DNA from 3 places in the Phytobacter palmae genome. Region 2 is predicted to be linked to each of the others. Evidence: predicted binding sites of a transcription regulator. Region 2 holds the regulator's gene; each other region holds the start of a gene.

Region 1 (4,920 bases), on a different contig from region 2:
GGCTATCACGCGGTAGTAATAGGTTTTTCCCAACTGTAAGTTGCGGTAGTCGTCGCGGAACAAGGCCATCGTCGTCGGGTTCCACTCGTTCACCCCATCAGAGATATCTTTGCCGACCACCTGCCAGGGGCCGGTTGCCGAGGCGGCACGCTCAACATCGTAATTGCGCCCAACGGCGGCCCCCATCCAGTTAATGGCAAAAGGCGAATTGGTTTCACGCAGACGCGGCGCATCCGGTACGGGGAGCGCAGGTGCTTTATCTAAACCAGCAAGCTGCGCTGAGGCCGTGCGCACCAGATTCACCACCTCCATTTCCTGATTCGCTTTGCCTTCTACCGGGAATCCTGGCAGGTGGTAGCTGTAGTGGCCGGTGTACTCTTTGTGCCAGTAAAAACCGCCATCATGGCGATGGCCGCGAAAGCCCCAGATAAAGCCGCCGACGGCCTGCGCACCGTTGACCTCGCTGTGCACAATCGACTGCATAATGTCATTGAGCTGCGCGTGGTCAAGCAGGCCAAATTCGCCGACCAGATAGGCTTTTTTACCGCCAATGGCCTGCAGATCTTTGCTGACCTGATCGGGGTGGTTATTCCCGGCATTGGTGTAATAGTGGTTGCTGACGATATCGATATTCGGATCGGTCAGGGCAAACGCATTTATCTTTTTATAGGTGCCGTCGACGATGAGCTGATGCGGTGCCCACTTACGGATCCATGCTGCCGTTTGTTTGAGGAAATCGGCATTGGTATCTTCCAGCTCATTGCCCGTTTCCCAGGCCATGATTGCTTTTTCATCGAAGTAGGCTCGCCCGGTTACCGTATTGGTACGAGTAATCACCTGACGAATAACGTCCAGATAGGCTTTAAAGGTTTTACTGTCAGTACGGTAAAAATCCTCGGGTTTTTCATGATAGAACGCGGCCAGTTGTTCACGGCCGCCCCACCACCACCAGTGATCGATAAAGGGCAGGATTAAACGCAGTCTTTGTTTATCGGCTTGCGCAATCATGTTGTCGTAAACTTTCATCGCCTCTTCATTCAGACGCGGCATCCCATCCGGCGTTTCAGGCGCGAGAATATGCGTTGCGCGCCCGCATGCTACATCGTTTTCCTGTTGAACAGAGAGCACATAGACACGCTGCGCTTTGGCGCCGGTTTGCACCATCGCGCGGATCCAGTTTTCCTGTTCTTCTGCCGTTGGCCATTTGAAGTACTGCCCCCAACCGCGTGGATCGGCTTTGCAAACTCCACGCGCGTCATCCTCAATGCGATGCAACTCCGGCGCGTGGATACCGGCAAAGCGAAAGATGCTGTTGCCGTCTTTCAACTGCGCGCCATCACGCGTGATAAAGTTTTCGAAATGTGACTGTTCTGCGGCCATGGCCCCTGCGCTTCCCAACACCGAAAGCATCGACACCAGCAGCCATTTACGTAAAGGTTTAGACATGTTCATCTCTCCTTAGAACCACACTTCCGCCTGGACGCCAAAGTTTACGGTGTCCGTACTGCCGCTGCGGCTGTACCCCCCGGCGGAGATGGTATTGGTACTCCAGTCATAGTTGCCGTCCAGGGCATCAGATACGCCTTTATCCCATTTGGCGTACGTTACAAAGAAGCGCAACTGCGGGCGACTCCAGTAACCCGAGTCGAACGTCAGGGTTGGTGCGACGGTCACTTTCGTCAGCCCCCCTTTGCCTTTGCCATTCACGCCTTTGTAGTTTTCATCATCCAGATACTCGTAGCCCACTTCATACTGCATGGCGAAATTCTTGGTTATCTGGTGATACGGACGAACCCCGGCAACCCAGCGAGTGCGGCCCCAGCCGTCGGCATCGCTGCTCCACCAGCGGTAATTTTTATCCTTCTGGTAATAGGCGAAGGTCGAGATATCAACGTTATTCACTGAGGCCATGCTATCCAGCAGCACACGCCACGACTGGGTATCGTCCAGGTTGGCCCAACCCCAGCCATTTTTACCCAGCGAATCCCCCGCCCCCAGCCCACGTCCATACTGCATAACCAGTTTTGAATAGCCGCCGGTCAGCCCCCAAAAACCATCAAAATTGTAAACCCCGGTGATGCCATAGCCTTTTTCAGCAGACGTTGGATGGTTTTCATTGCGGTTCATGTGATGACCGACGAATTCAAGATCCAGACCGGTGCCGCCGATTTTCTTCAACCACACGTTGAGGGAATAGTCATCCGGATACCCCTGGTCGCCCTTATCAACAGGATAGGCTTTGGTTTCATCGGTCGGAGAGAAGGCGTAGACACCAGCATCCAGGCTCGCAAAACCGAGATCCATACGATCGAAACCGCCACCGGTACCGTTGTACTGAATGTATTCCCAGTCGTACTGATGACTTGAGGTATTGGAACTGCTGTAGCGCTTGCCGCCCCAGAAGGTGATACCCGGCGCGAAGTCGAGATTGCTTAATTCAACAAACCCTTCGCGGAATTGCGCGTCATGGCCATCATCGTCCCGGCAGTTCCAGTCAGCGGTACATTTGCTCTGATGGGTAATATTGGCCTGAATTTTTGCCACCGCGCCTGATGTTGATTTCAGCGTAACCTGTGGAATTAATTCGATTTTAGTGTCTTCTTCGTTCCCCAGACGCCATTTCCCATCGGGCATCAATCCTACGGAGTCGACGCGGTTGCCATCGGAATTCGCCAGAATGCCGGAACGGATATAGCCATGAAGCGTGAAGTCATATGCCTTAACCTCCTCGGCCTGGGCGTTCGCGCAGAGTGCAGCGTTAATGAGTAAGGCCAGAGGTATTAATCGGTTCAACCTGTTCATGATTTTCCTTTTTCTTTTTCTGAGTGAAAGAGCGTCTTATTGGCGCGAAGGGAAATTTACGGATCAAAAAATGAAAAGTACATCCGAATATGGAAAGCGCTTTCCATAATTGCCGGATCAAATCACAAAATCGAGAATAATGGCAATGATAACGTGATGAAAATCACATAAATGGGTGTGGGTCATAAAAAAGCCAGCGCGGTCATCGCGCTGGCCGGGAAACGGCGGCAGGTTTACTTACTCTCTGCATCCAACAACTGGCGTTCATACACCCTAAAGAATGGCCGGTAGATCATCCAGGAGTTGAACAGCGCAAACAGGCACATAAACATGTTTTTCCAACTGCCGTTTGCTGACCAGGCAGCGCCGAGCGGCGATGGCATCGACCATGGTAACATCGCCACGGCGCGGTCCAGTACGCCAAGGTGTGTGAGATACCAGGCAATACAGGCATTAATGACAGGAACGAAAATAAAAGGGATTAAAAATATGGGGTTAAGGATAACCGGAAAGCCAAACAGAATAGGTTCGTTGATATTAAACAGCGAGGGAATAAAGCCAAGTTTCCCGACGCTTTTCAATTGCCGGGAACGGCTGCGTAGCGCCATAAAGATCAGTGGTAAGGTAGAGCCTATTCCGCCAATCAGCAGATAGAAATCCCAGAAACCCTGCAGATAAATATGGGGAAGCTGTGCCTGCCCGCTTGCCAGCGCCTGCTGGTTTTCAAACAGATAAGTCATCCAGAAGGGATTCATAATGCCGGTCACAATTAAGGCGCCGTGGATGCCGACAAACCATAATAAATTGCAAATAATCAAAGAGATAAGAATAGCTGTCAGCGTATCAGAGGCGATAATTAACGGGCGAAAGGCTTCGCTTATCAGACCCGGCAGGATCATGCCAGTGGTCAGCTTTAACGTCATATTTACCGCCGTGACAGACAGCATCACCACCAGCAACGGCACCAGGAGCTGGAAACCATTGCGCGTCATCACCGGCACCTCATCCGGCAGGCGTATACACCAGCCTTTATTGTAAAAAAATCTAATAACTTCAATACTATAAAAGCTTGATATCAACGCGCTAAATATCCCTAACCCTCCTAAATAAACATTGCTCCCATCTGTGGTTTTAAAGCCAATAAAGAGCAGAAAACTTATGCACCCTGTCAGGCCCGATAACCTTTCCGGCAACTGGTATTGCTTGGCAAGACTGGCGCTGGCCCCAAAGGCAATGATTAGCGCCACCAGACCAATCGTCAGTTCAAAGGTGGGTAAAAGCATCGGGCGAACAAACTGGTAGTAACCGCCAAACCACGAGAAAGGGTTAATGGAAACAGGCGGAAAGATCAACGGCACCATCAGGCTACCGACGATAACAAAAGGCATTGCCAGCGCAAAACTGTCGCGCATTGCGGTGATGTGCTGGCTGCGGGTGAGCATATTGGCAAAAGGGGTAATACGTTGCTCGATCAGCACAACAACAACATTCATAAACTGAATGTTCATGATGGAACCTATTTAAGCCACGAAGTCGCGGGATCATCGCTTACATCGATCCAAAGTGAAAGTCTCAAACTGGTGATCGTGCTCACATTTAATGCATCCATCTACGGAAAGCGCTTTCCGTTTTTAATCCACAAAGTCTATAGTGCGCCCATTCTCGTCACACAGTCAGGAGTCTTTTCATGAAAAAAATCATGCTTTGTTGTTCCGCTGGCATGTCGACCAGCTTGCTGGTGAAAAAAATGGTGGAAGAGGCGGAAAAGCGCGGTCTGGACGTTGATATCAAAGCCTTTGGTGTCGCGGAATTCGAACAACAAGTGGGGCATTACGAGGTCGTTCTTCTTGGCCCCCAGGTGAAGTACATGCAGAAGGATCTACAACACAAAGCGAATGCCTACGGTATTCGCGTTGAGCCCATCAACATGATGGATTACGGGATGCAGAAGGGCGCAGCAGTTTTAGATTTTGCCCTTTCATTAATCGACAATAAAAAATAAGGGACACGCCATGAGTTCTCTGTACTCGAAATTAATCGCGGTGATTGAGCAAAAAATCACGCCGCTGGCCGGCGCCGTCGGCCAGCAAAAATACGTTACCTCTATTCGTGACGGTT
Region 2 (4,920 bases):
GGCGCAACATCGTGCAGCTATAGTTGTCCCATTCTGATTCTATTATTCTGTACTATGGCTGAAATTACACCTTCACGACTCTCGGAAATGGCGGATGATTCTTCCACCTTCCGCCCACTGCGCGGCGGAAGCAATCCGCATTTCCAGACTATGCTGCCGCGCCTGATCCGCCGGAAACTGGGCTTTACACCGACCTGGCAGCGCCTTGAACTGCCCGATGGCGATTTCGTGGATCTCGCCTGGAGCGAAGACCCGACACAGGCAAAACATAAACCCCGTCTGGTGGTCTTTCATGGGCTGGAAGGCAGCCTGCATAGCCCTTATGCTCACGGCCTGATAGAAGCGGCAAAAGCGCGCGGCTGGCTGGGCGTGGTGATGCATTTTCGTGGCTGTAGCGGTGAACCTAATCGCCTTAACCGTATTTACCACTCTGGCGAAACCGAAGACGGTACCTGGTTTTTGCACTGGTTGCAGCGGGAGTTTGGCCAGGTGCCCACCGCTGCGGTGGGCTATTCGCTGGGCGGCAATATGCTGGCCTGTCTGCTGGCAAAAGAGGAAAATCGCGTCCCCCTGGATGCCGCAGTGATTGTCTCTGCCCCCTTTGTGCTGGAAGCATGCAGCGCCCATATCGAAACCGGCTTTTCGCGGGTATATCAACACTATTTGCTCAACCTGCTGAAAGCCAACGCGTCACGAAAATTAAAAGCCTATCCCGGCTCATTACCCATTGATTTACGACAGCTGAAACGTCTGCGTCGTCTGCGCGATTTTGATGATGCGATCACGGCGCGCATCCATGGCTTTGCCGATGCGATTGACTATTACCGCCAGTGCAGTGCCATGCCGTTGCTGAATAAAATCAGCAAACCGACGCTGATCATCCATGCGAAAGACGACCCCTTTATGGATCAAAATGTGATACCCGATACGCAGACGCTGCCGCCGTCAGTAGAATATCAACTCACCGAACATGGTGGTCACGTGGGGTTTGTGGGCGGCACGTTACTACACCCGGAAATGTGGCTGGAAAAGCGCATCCCCGACTGGCTGCAAACTTATCTGGAAATCTGAATGATTATTCCCTGGCAGGATCTGGCGCCTGAGACACTCGACAACCTGATTGAAAGCTTTGTCTTGCGTGAAGGCACCGATTATGGTGAACATGAGCGCTCACTCGAACAAAAGGTCGCCGATGTAAGACGGCAATTGAAAAACGGCGAAGCTGTGCTGGTGTGGTCAGAACTGCACGAAACCGTCAATATTATGCCGCGCTCGCAGTTTCGCGAGTAACGCCCGGGCGGCTGGCTTCGTCTACAACAATGGTTTACTCAGGGAGCTGCTATGTCCGCTAAACATCCGGTTATTGCCGTAACAGGTTCCAGCGGTGCGGGAACCACTACCACCAGCCTCGCGTTTCGCAAAATCTTTGCTCAACTGAATTTGCATGCCGCCGAGGTCGAGGGTGACAGCTTTCATCGCTATACCCGCCCGGAGATGGACATGGTAATCCGTAAGGCCCGGGATTTAGGTCGACATATCAGCTACTTTGGCCCGGAGGCGAATGATTTCGGCCTGCTGGAACAGACATTTATCGAATACGGACAAACCGGCAAAGGTCAGGCACGAAAATATCTGCATACCTACGATGAAGCCGTTCCCTGGAATCAGGTTCCCGGCACGTTCACCCCCTGGCAGCCCTTACCAGAGCCAACAGATGTACTGTTTTATGAAGGGTTACACGGCGGCGTGGTAACGCCACAGCATGATGTCGCCTGCCATGTCGATCTGCTGGTGGGCGTGGTTCCGATAGTTAACCTTGAATGGATTCAAAAGCTGGTGCGTGATACCGGTGAGCGTGGACATTCCCGTGAAGCGGTGATGGACTCGGTGGTACGCTCGATGGAAGACTACATTAACTTCATTACCCCCCAGTTCTCCCGAACCCATATTAACTTCCAGCGCGTGCCGACCGTTGATACTTCCAATCCGTTCGCGGCGAAGGTCATCCCCTCGCTGGATGAAAGTCTGGTCGTCATTCATTTCCGTAACCTTGAAGGGATCGACTATCCCTGGCTGCTGGCGATGCTGCAGGGTTCGTTCATTTCGCACATGAATACGCTTGTGGTGCCGGGTGGGAAAATGGGACTGGCGATGGAGCTCATCATGACCCCGCTGGTACAGCGGTTGATGGAAGGGAAGAAAATTCAGTAGCCTTGCGGCGGACACAATATCTTCCCCCGCCAGGTGTAGCCCCGGAAAGCGTAGCGCCACCGGGGAAAAGGTCGAATGCGCTACGCTTATCCGACTTACCTGCTTAGCCTTTGAAAGCGGTTCTCAGGCCTCAATCACTTCATACGAATGCGTGATTTTCACCGCCTTCTCCAGCATTAACGCGACGGAGCAATATTTCTCGGCAGAGAGATCCACCGCACGCGATACCGCCGCCTCTTTCAGCTCCTTGCCGGTCACGATGAAGTGCAAGTTGATATGCGTAAACAGACGCGGAGCCTCTTCACGACGCTCTGAGGTCAGCTTCACTTCGCAATCTTTCACATCGTGGCGGCCTTTTTGCAGAATAGATACAACATCGATAGCGCTGCATCCTCCTGCTGCCATCAGCACCATTTCCATCGGGCTTGGGGCTTTGTCGCCTGAGTTACCATCCATCAGGATCTGGTGCCCGGACGCAGACTCGCCAAGGAACGTTAAACCTTCTACCCATTTCACTCGAGCTTGCATTTTTAATTCACTCCGGAGTTACAGTTTTCTTTACAGATTACGCGTACATAAGAAAACTCGCAACGGAAGGCGACCTGCGTCAAGCTGAAGCGAGACACCAGGAGACAGGCGACAAAAGCTATGCTAAAACAATCGGGATGCTACAGTGATACATTGATGTTATGTATGTATGCAGAGGACATCACATATTACAGGCCGCAGGCATGTCTGACGGTCCACTTCCCAGGTATGGGGAAGATAGATTGCAACCCCGGACGCGATATGTGAATCCAGCGTCTGGAGCCAGCTTATAACAGAGGATAACCGCGCATGGTGCTTGGCAAACCGCAAACAGACCCGACTCTCGAATGGTTCTTGTCTCATTGCCACATTCATAAGTACCCATCGAAGAGCACGCTGATTCACCAGGGTGAAAAAGCGGAAACGTTGTATTACATCGTCAAAGGCTCAGTGGCTGTGCTAATCAAGGATGAAGAAGGTAAAGAGATGATCCTCTCTTACCTTAACCAGGGAGATTTTATCGGTGAACTGGGTCTGTTCGAAGAGGGTCAGGAGCGCAGTGCATGGGTACGCGCCAAAACCGCTTGTGAAGTGGCCGAAATCTCCTATAAAAAATTCCGTCAATTAATTCAGGTGAACCCGGATATCCTGATGCGTTTGTCTTCTCAGATGGCGCGTCGTCTGCAGGTCACCTCAGAAAAAGTCGGCAACCTCGCCTTCCTTGATGTGACAGGCCGTATCGCACAGACGCTGCTGAATCTGGCGAAACAGCCGGATGCAATGACCCACCCGGACGGTATGCAAATTAAAATTACCCGTCAGGAAATTGGTCAGATCGTTGGCTGCTCCCGCGAAACTGTCGGTCGTATCCTGAAAATGCTGGAAGATCAAAACCTGATCTCCGCGCACGGTAAAACCATCGTCGTGTACGGTACACGTTAATTCTCAAGCGGCGCGTCGCCCTTAACGATGCGCCGTTTTTGTCTCTCTTTTCCATGTGGCGCAGGCTGATTTATCACCCCGAAATCAACTATGCACTGCGACAAACGCTGGTGTTATGCCTCCCTGTGACCGTGGGTCTCATCGCGGGCCGTCTCGATCTCGGTTTGTTGTTTTCCCTTGTTCCTGCCTGCTGCAATATTGCCGGTCTGGATACGCTGCATAAACGTTTCTTCAAACGTGTCTTCATCGGCGGCACTCTCTTCGCTGGCAGTAGCCTCACGGTACAGTTATTACTGACGCAAAATGTTCCGCTACCGCTGATCCTGACCGGATTAACGCTGGTCCTCGGCGTCACGGCAGAAATCAGCGCATTGCACGGGCGCCTGCTCCCCGCCTCGATCATTGCCGCCATCTTTACGCTCAGCCTCGCCGGTAGCATGCCCATCTGGGAACCGTTACTGATTTATGGTCTGGGGACACTGTGGTACGGCGCGTTTAACGCCTTCTGGTTCTGGCTGTGGCGGGAGCAACCGCTACGTGAATCATTGAGTCTGCTGTATCGCCAGCTGGCGGACTATTGCGAAGCAAAATACAGTTTGCTGACGCAGCATGTCGATCCCGAAAAAGCCCTTCCGCCACTACTGGCGCGCCAGCAAAAAGCGGTGGATATGATCAGCCAGTGTTACCAACAGCTGCATATGCTGGCGGCGAATAATAACAACGACTACAAGCGGTTACGCCGCGTTTTCCAGGTAGCTCTCGACTTACAGGAACATATTGCCGTTAGTCTGCACCAACCGCAGGAAGTACAGGAGCTGGTTGAACGCAGCCATGCCGAAGAGGTTATCCGCTGGAATGCGCAAACCGTGGCCGCGCGGTTACGTGTGATCGCCGATGATATTCTTTATCACCGCTATCCCAAACGCTTCAATATGGATAAACAGATTGGCGCACTCGAGAAAATTGCCCGCCAGCACCCGGATAATCCGGTCGGCCATTTTTGCGCCTGGCATTTCAGCCAGATAGCCCGAGTTCTGCGTACCCAGCGTCCACTGTATGTGCGAGACCTGATGGAAGAGAAGCAGCGTCGCTTGCCCCTGCTCCCGGCACTCAAAAGCTATCTGTCGTTCAAATCCTCAGCCTTACGTAATTCGGCACGAATTAGCGTCATGCTCAGTATTGCCAGCCTGATGGGCAGTGCGCTGCATCTTCCAAAACCCTACTGGATAATGATGACGG
Region 3 (4,920 bases), on a different contig from region 2:
TGTCACCCATGATCAGGCCGAAGCGATGGCGCTGGCCAGCCATATTGCAGTGATGCATCAGGGGGAATTAATGCAGTGGGGTGCGCCGCAGACGCTGTATCAGCATCCACAAAATGCCTGGGTGGCCAGGTTTATCGGCAAAGGAAGCATTCTGTCGCTGGCGGCCCGGCACCCGGCATCGCAATTGGATAGTCTGCAACTGCATGAAGGTCTCGCGCCCGACACTACCCAGCCGCGTCAGCAGGTCCTGGTTCGTCCGGAACATGTCGTGGTGGGTGATACGGGCTTACAGGCAACGGTGGAAAGTTGCATTTTCCAGGGAGAACGCTACCTGCTGGAACTGCGTCTGCCGGACGGACAGCGCTTAAGTGCTTTCCATTCTTTACCGTTGCGAGAACAGCAGAGCACAGGCGTGCGCCTGATGCAGGGATGGTGCCTGGAGGCGGCGTGACGGTACAGATTGAGATTATCAGCGGGACAGGACATAAAGCTCCCGCAGCGATTCTGGTTTCTACGCCCCGGCAACGTATTTTACTGGATGCAGGCGGTGCGCTGGATCCGCATGCGGAACTCTGGCCAGTACCGGAAAAGATCGATGCGATCCTGTTAAGCCATGATCATGTCGATCATATTGGCGGTTTACATCGTCTTGCGCCGCACATTCCGGTTTATTGTACGCAGACCACGGCACAATCATTACCCGCTGGGCATAACGTCCACCCTATTGCGGTGCGTGGCCAATTCCGATTGGGCGACATAACGGTGACAACGGGCAGTTGCGGACACGCCTGGGGTGGGGTGTGGTTTCATCTTGATGTGGCAGGCGGCCTGTTTTATAGCGGCGATATCAGCATGGAATCGGCGCTGTTTCGCTTTGACACACCGCCGCCTGCACAGACAGCGCTGGTGGATGCGTCATACGGGCTCTATAACGTTTCGCAACGTCAGCAGTGGGATAAATTGCGCGAACGTCTGACGCTGCCTGTGCTGTGTCCGGTGCCGCCGTCAGGCCGGGCGGTGGAACTGGCGCTGCTGTTAGCGCGTGAGGGACGTACCGACATCGTACTTGATGCGCCTTGTCAGGAGATGCTCAGGCAAATGGCCGCGCATAATGACGGCAGTTTGCGCCAGGAGGTGGAGGCGGATTTGCAGCAGCTTTTGCGCACGCTTCCGGCGTTTTCCGCTCAGTCATCGCTGATACTGGCAGCAGATCCTGATGGGCAAAGTGGGATGGCGGGCGAACTGCGTCGACGCAAAGATTTCCATCACCGAACGCTGTTTACGGGTCATATGAATCGCCTTAATCATCAACAATGGCTGGCCGGTGATGTGGATTTTTGTCGCTGGAATGTGCATCCAACTCTCAATACCTTAATGTTGTTAGTGTCGATGCTAAAGTGCAGCAGGCTGGTGCCGATGTTTACTCATGTAGAGGACATTCAGCACTGGCAGTTCGCACCTGGATGTCACATCGTTACACAGAATATTTTGGGGGTGGAACTATGCCACTGATATGCAAACCCTTTGTTTTCGTTCGCCACGGCGAGACGCCGCTTAACCGCGATAAAGTGATTGGCGGGAGTACGGATGTGCCGCTGACCGACGAAGGGGAGCAGCAGGCGCGTTCCGCTGCACCCATTCTGGGCCGTTATGACTGGAATGGGGTGGCGGTGAGTTCGCTCAGGCGGGCTCAGCGTACCCTTGAACTGGCACTGCCTGGCGCGGAGCATGTTGTTATGCCGGATTTATGTGAACGCGACTGGGGCGAGCTGGAAAACCGTCCGCTGGCCGAGCTGACCCCCTATGAAAGCACGCCTCCTGGCGGCGAAAGCTGGGAGACGTTTTGCACCCGCGTCACGGATGCCCTTAACAGCCTGCTGGAAAAATATGACACGCCGTTGATTGTGGCGCATTCCGGTGTTTACCGGGTGATCCGTTACCACGCCTTCGGCACGCCTTATGGCGATCGCGTGGGTAACGCGGTGCCTATGTGGATCTCTCCCGGCGAAACGCCACAAGAGTGGCAGATTGTCCCACTGGCGGAACGCGATTAAGCGGCACGAGATACAAGAAGTGCTGCGGGCAACACAGGCCATATTTTCCTGTGTCGCACCGCATGGGCAGTATTAGCGTGATACGCCGCCGTAGCGGGCGAACCACTCCAGCATCCGGCGCCAGCCATCTTTGGCCGATTCTTCATGGTAGCTTGGACGATAATCGGCGTTAAACGCGTGCCCGGCATCAGGGTAAACAACGATCTCGGCGTGCGCGTTGGCGGCGCGTAACGCCTGACGCATTATGTCGACAGTCTCCAGAGAGATCCCGGTATCCTGCGCGCCATACAGACCAAGCACTGGCGCATTGAGGTCGGTGGCGATATCTACCGGATGTTTCGGTGAATTCAGTGATTTTTGTCCCACCAGTTTTCCATACCAGGCGACCGCTGCCTTCAGTTGCGGGTTATGCGCCGCGTACAGCCAGGCAATCCTTCCCCCCCAGCAAAAACCGGTCGCCAGCAGGCGATGGGCATCACCGCCGTTACGTGCCGCCCAGTTGGCAACATGGTCGAGGTCGGCCAGCACTTGCGCATCGGGTACCTTCATGACCAGTCCATCATAAAGGGTCTGAATATCGGCGAAATCATTCGGATCGCCCTGACGAAAATAGAGTTCCGGTGCCACGGCCAGATACCCTTCGAGGGCAAGGCGACGGCAAAGGTCGCGAATATGCTCATGTACGCCAAAGATTTCCTGAATCACCAGTACAACGGGCAGGGGATCTGAGGCATTTTTAGGCCGCGCATGGTAGGCAGGCATGCTGTCGCCCTGGCTTGGAATCGTGGTTTCGCCTGCGATGATGGCGTCTTCCGGGGTGTGTAGTGTGGTTGAAGCGTGAGGTGATGCCGCCGGTGCGAAGCCCGGTAATGTATTTGTTGTCATGGCGTTCTCCATACCCTTTATTTAGCGCTCCACTAACTATAGTCCGACAGAGCGCAAATCATCCTGTACGAAAAAGGCTATCTTTTGAGCAGGGCGAAAAGGTTGAATGTGTTAATGTGATGTTTATCACTATTTTATGGAAATGTTATGCAAACAAATTGCATCATGGCGATCTGAGTCACGAAATTAAGCGCATGCCTTCTGTAAAGTACCGTTTTGCTTCTTCTGACTAAACCTGATCACAGAGGAGTTTTTATGTCCAAGTCTGATGTTTTTCATCTCGGCCTCACCAAAAACGATTTACAAGGGGCTACGCTTGCCATCGTTCCGGGCGATCCAGAGCGTGTGGAAAAGATCGCCGCGCTGATGGATAAGCCGGTTAAGCTGGCATCTCATCGCGAGTTCACCTCCTGGCGCGCTGAACTGGATGGCAAAGCTGTCATTGTCTGCTCCACCGGTATCGGCGGCCCGTCAACCTCTATCGCTGTGGAAGAACTGGCCCAACTGGGTATCCGCACTTTCCTGCGTGTCGGTACGACAGGCGCTATTCAGCCAAACATTAACGTTGGCGATGTACTGGTGACTACCGCCTCCGTACGTCTGGACGGTGCAAGCCTGCATTTTGCGCCGATGGAATACCCGGCCGTGGCTGACTTCGAGTGCACCACCGCGCTGGTGGCTGCGGCGAAAGAGGTTGGGGCAACCACCCATATCGGCGTGACCGCCTCATCGGATACCTTCTATCCAGGCCAGGAACGTTATGACACCTTCTCTGGTCGCGTGGTGAGCCGTTTCAAAGGTTCTATGGAAGAGTGGCAGTCAATGGGCGTGATGAACTACGAAATGGAATCAGCAACATTGCTGACCATGTGCTCCAGCCAGGGCCTGCGTGCCGGGATGGTGGCGGGCGTTATCGTCAACCGTACTCAGCAGGAAATTCCAAACGCTGAGACCATGAAGCAAACGGAAAGCCATGCGGTGAAAATTGTGGTGGAAGCCGCGCGCCGTCTGCTGTAAAGGGTTCCTTGTGTATGAAGGCCGGCATGTCCGGCCTTTTGTTTATCTGCTGTTTCCAGAGGCGGGATTAATCCGTATTTCGCCCGCCTGCCACGTTTGCAGTTCACAATAAAAACAACCGATTCAATCCCGACACTTTCCGAACATGGGCTTAATGAACTGTTCAGCGGAAGGTTGAAACATAGGGCAATCTCGCCCAATCTGTTACACTTCACGAACATTTTCTTCAATAGCAGGCACTAAGATGGCGGAAGATTCAAAAGAGACGACGCACTTTGGTTTTCAGACCGTCGCCAAAGATCAAAAAGCCGAGATGGTGGCACATGTGTTCCACTCGGTGGCCGCAAAATATGATGTCATGAACGACTTAATGTCGATGGGCATTCACCGTTTGTGGAAACGTTTTATGATCGACTGTAGCGGCGTGCGTCGCGGACAAAAAGTTCTCGATTTGGCCGGGGGAACCGGCGACCTGACGGCTAAATTCTCTCGTCTGGTCGGCGAAACAGGTCAGGTTGTGCTGGCAGATATTAACGAGTCCATGCTCAAAATGGGCCGCGAAAAACTGCGCAATATCGGTGTTATCGGCAACGTCGAATATGTCCAGGCGAATGCCGAAGCGTTGCCGTTCCCGGACAACACCTTTGACTGCATCACCATCTCTTTTGGTTTGCGTAACGTCACTGAAAAAGAGAGCGCCCTGCGTTCCATGTACCGCGTTCTTAAACCGGGTGGACGCCTGCTGGTGCTGGAGTTTTCCAAACCGATTATTGAACCGCTGAGCAAAGTGTATGACGCCTACTCGTTCCATGTGCTGCCGCGCATCGGGCAACTGGTAGCCAGCGATGCGGAAAGTTACCGCTATCTGGCGGAATCCATCCGCATGCACCCGGATCAGGAAACCCTGAAAGCGATGATGCAGAGCGCGGGGTTTGAAAATGTCGATTACTACAACATGACCGCA

Evidence for each region. The regulator CRP, encoded in region 2, controls carbon source genes, mostly activating them, when cyclic AMP is high. The targets are predictions, from matches to a motif close to ATGTGANNNNNNTCACAT.
Region 1: a site for CRP is predicted at 2,954-2,971, ahead of AAIG39_RS24910 (maltoporin). Genes of this name have one in related genera too.
Region 3: a site for CRP is predicted at 3,054-3,071, ahead of udp (uridine phosphorylase). Genes of this name have one in related genera too.

What each region holds. Positions count from the first base shown of each region.
Region 1 covers NZ_JBCIVJ010000041.1:6,938-11,857, forward strand. The annotation lists gene AAIG39_RS24905 (CBM35 domain-containing protein) at 1-1,446, opposite strand, end outside; gene AAIG39_RS24910 (maltoporin) at 1,459-2,802, opposite strand; gene AAIG39_RS24915 (PTS sugar transporter subunit IIC) at 3,036-4,310, opposite strand; gene AAIG39_RS24920 (PTS sugar transporter subunit IIB) at 4,490-4,804, shown strand; gene AAIG39_RS24925 (PTS sugar transporter subunit IIC) at 4,815-4,920, shown strand, end outside.
Region 2 covers NZ_JBCIVJ010000002.1:23,674-28,593, forward strand. The annotation lists gene AAIG39_RS02820 (hydrolase) at 55-1,071, shown strand; gene AAIG39_RS02825 (YheU family protein) at 1,072-1,290, shown strand; gene AAIG39_RS02830 (phosphoribulokinase) at 1,342-2,211, shown strand; gene AAIG39_RS02835 (OsmC family protein) at 2,335-2,739, opposite strand; gene crp (cAMP-activated global transcriptional regulator CRP) at 3,049-3,681, shown strand; gene AAIG39_RS02845 (YccS/YhfK family putative transporter) at 3,735-4,920, shown strand, end outside.
Region 3 covers NZ_JBCIVJ010000019.1:69,197-74,116, forward strand. The annotation lists gene AAIG39_RS20215 (ABC transporter ATP-binding protein) at 1-451, shown strand, start outside; gene AAIG39_RS20220 (MBL fold metallo-hydrolase) at 448-1,512, shown strand; gene AAIG39_RS20225 (histidine phosphatase family protein) at 1,503-2,054, shown strand; gene AAIG39_RS20230 (dienelactone hydrolase family protein) at 2,127-2,939, opposite strand; gene udp (uridine phosphorylase) at 3,195-3,956, shown strand; gene ubiE (bifunctional demethylmenaquinone methyltransferase/2-methoxy-6-polyprenyl-1,4-benzoquinol methylase UbiE) at 4,201-4,920, shown strand, end outside.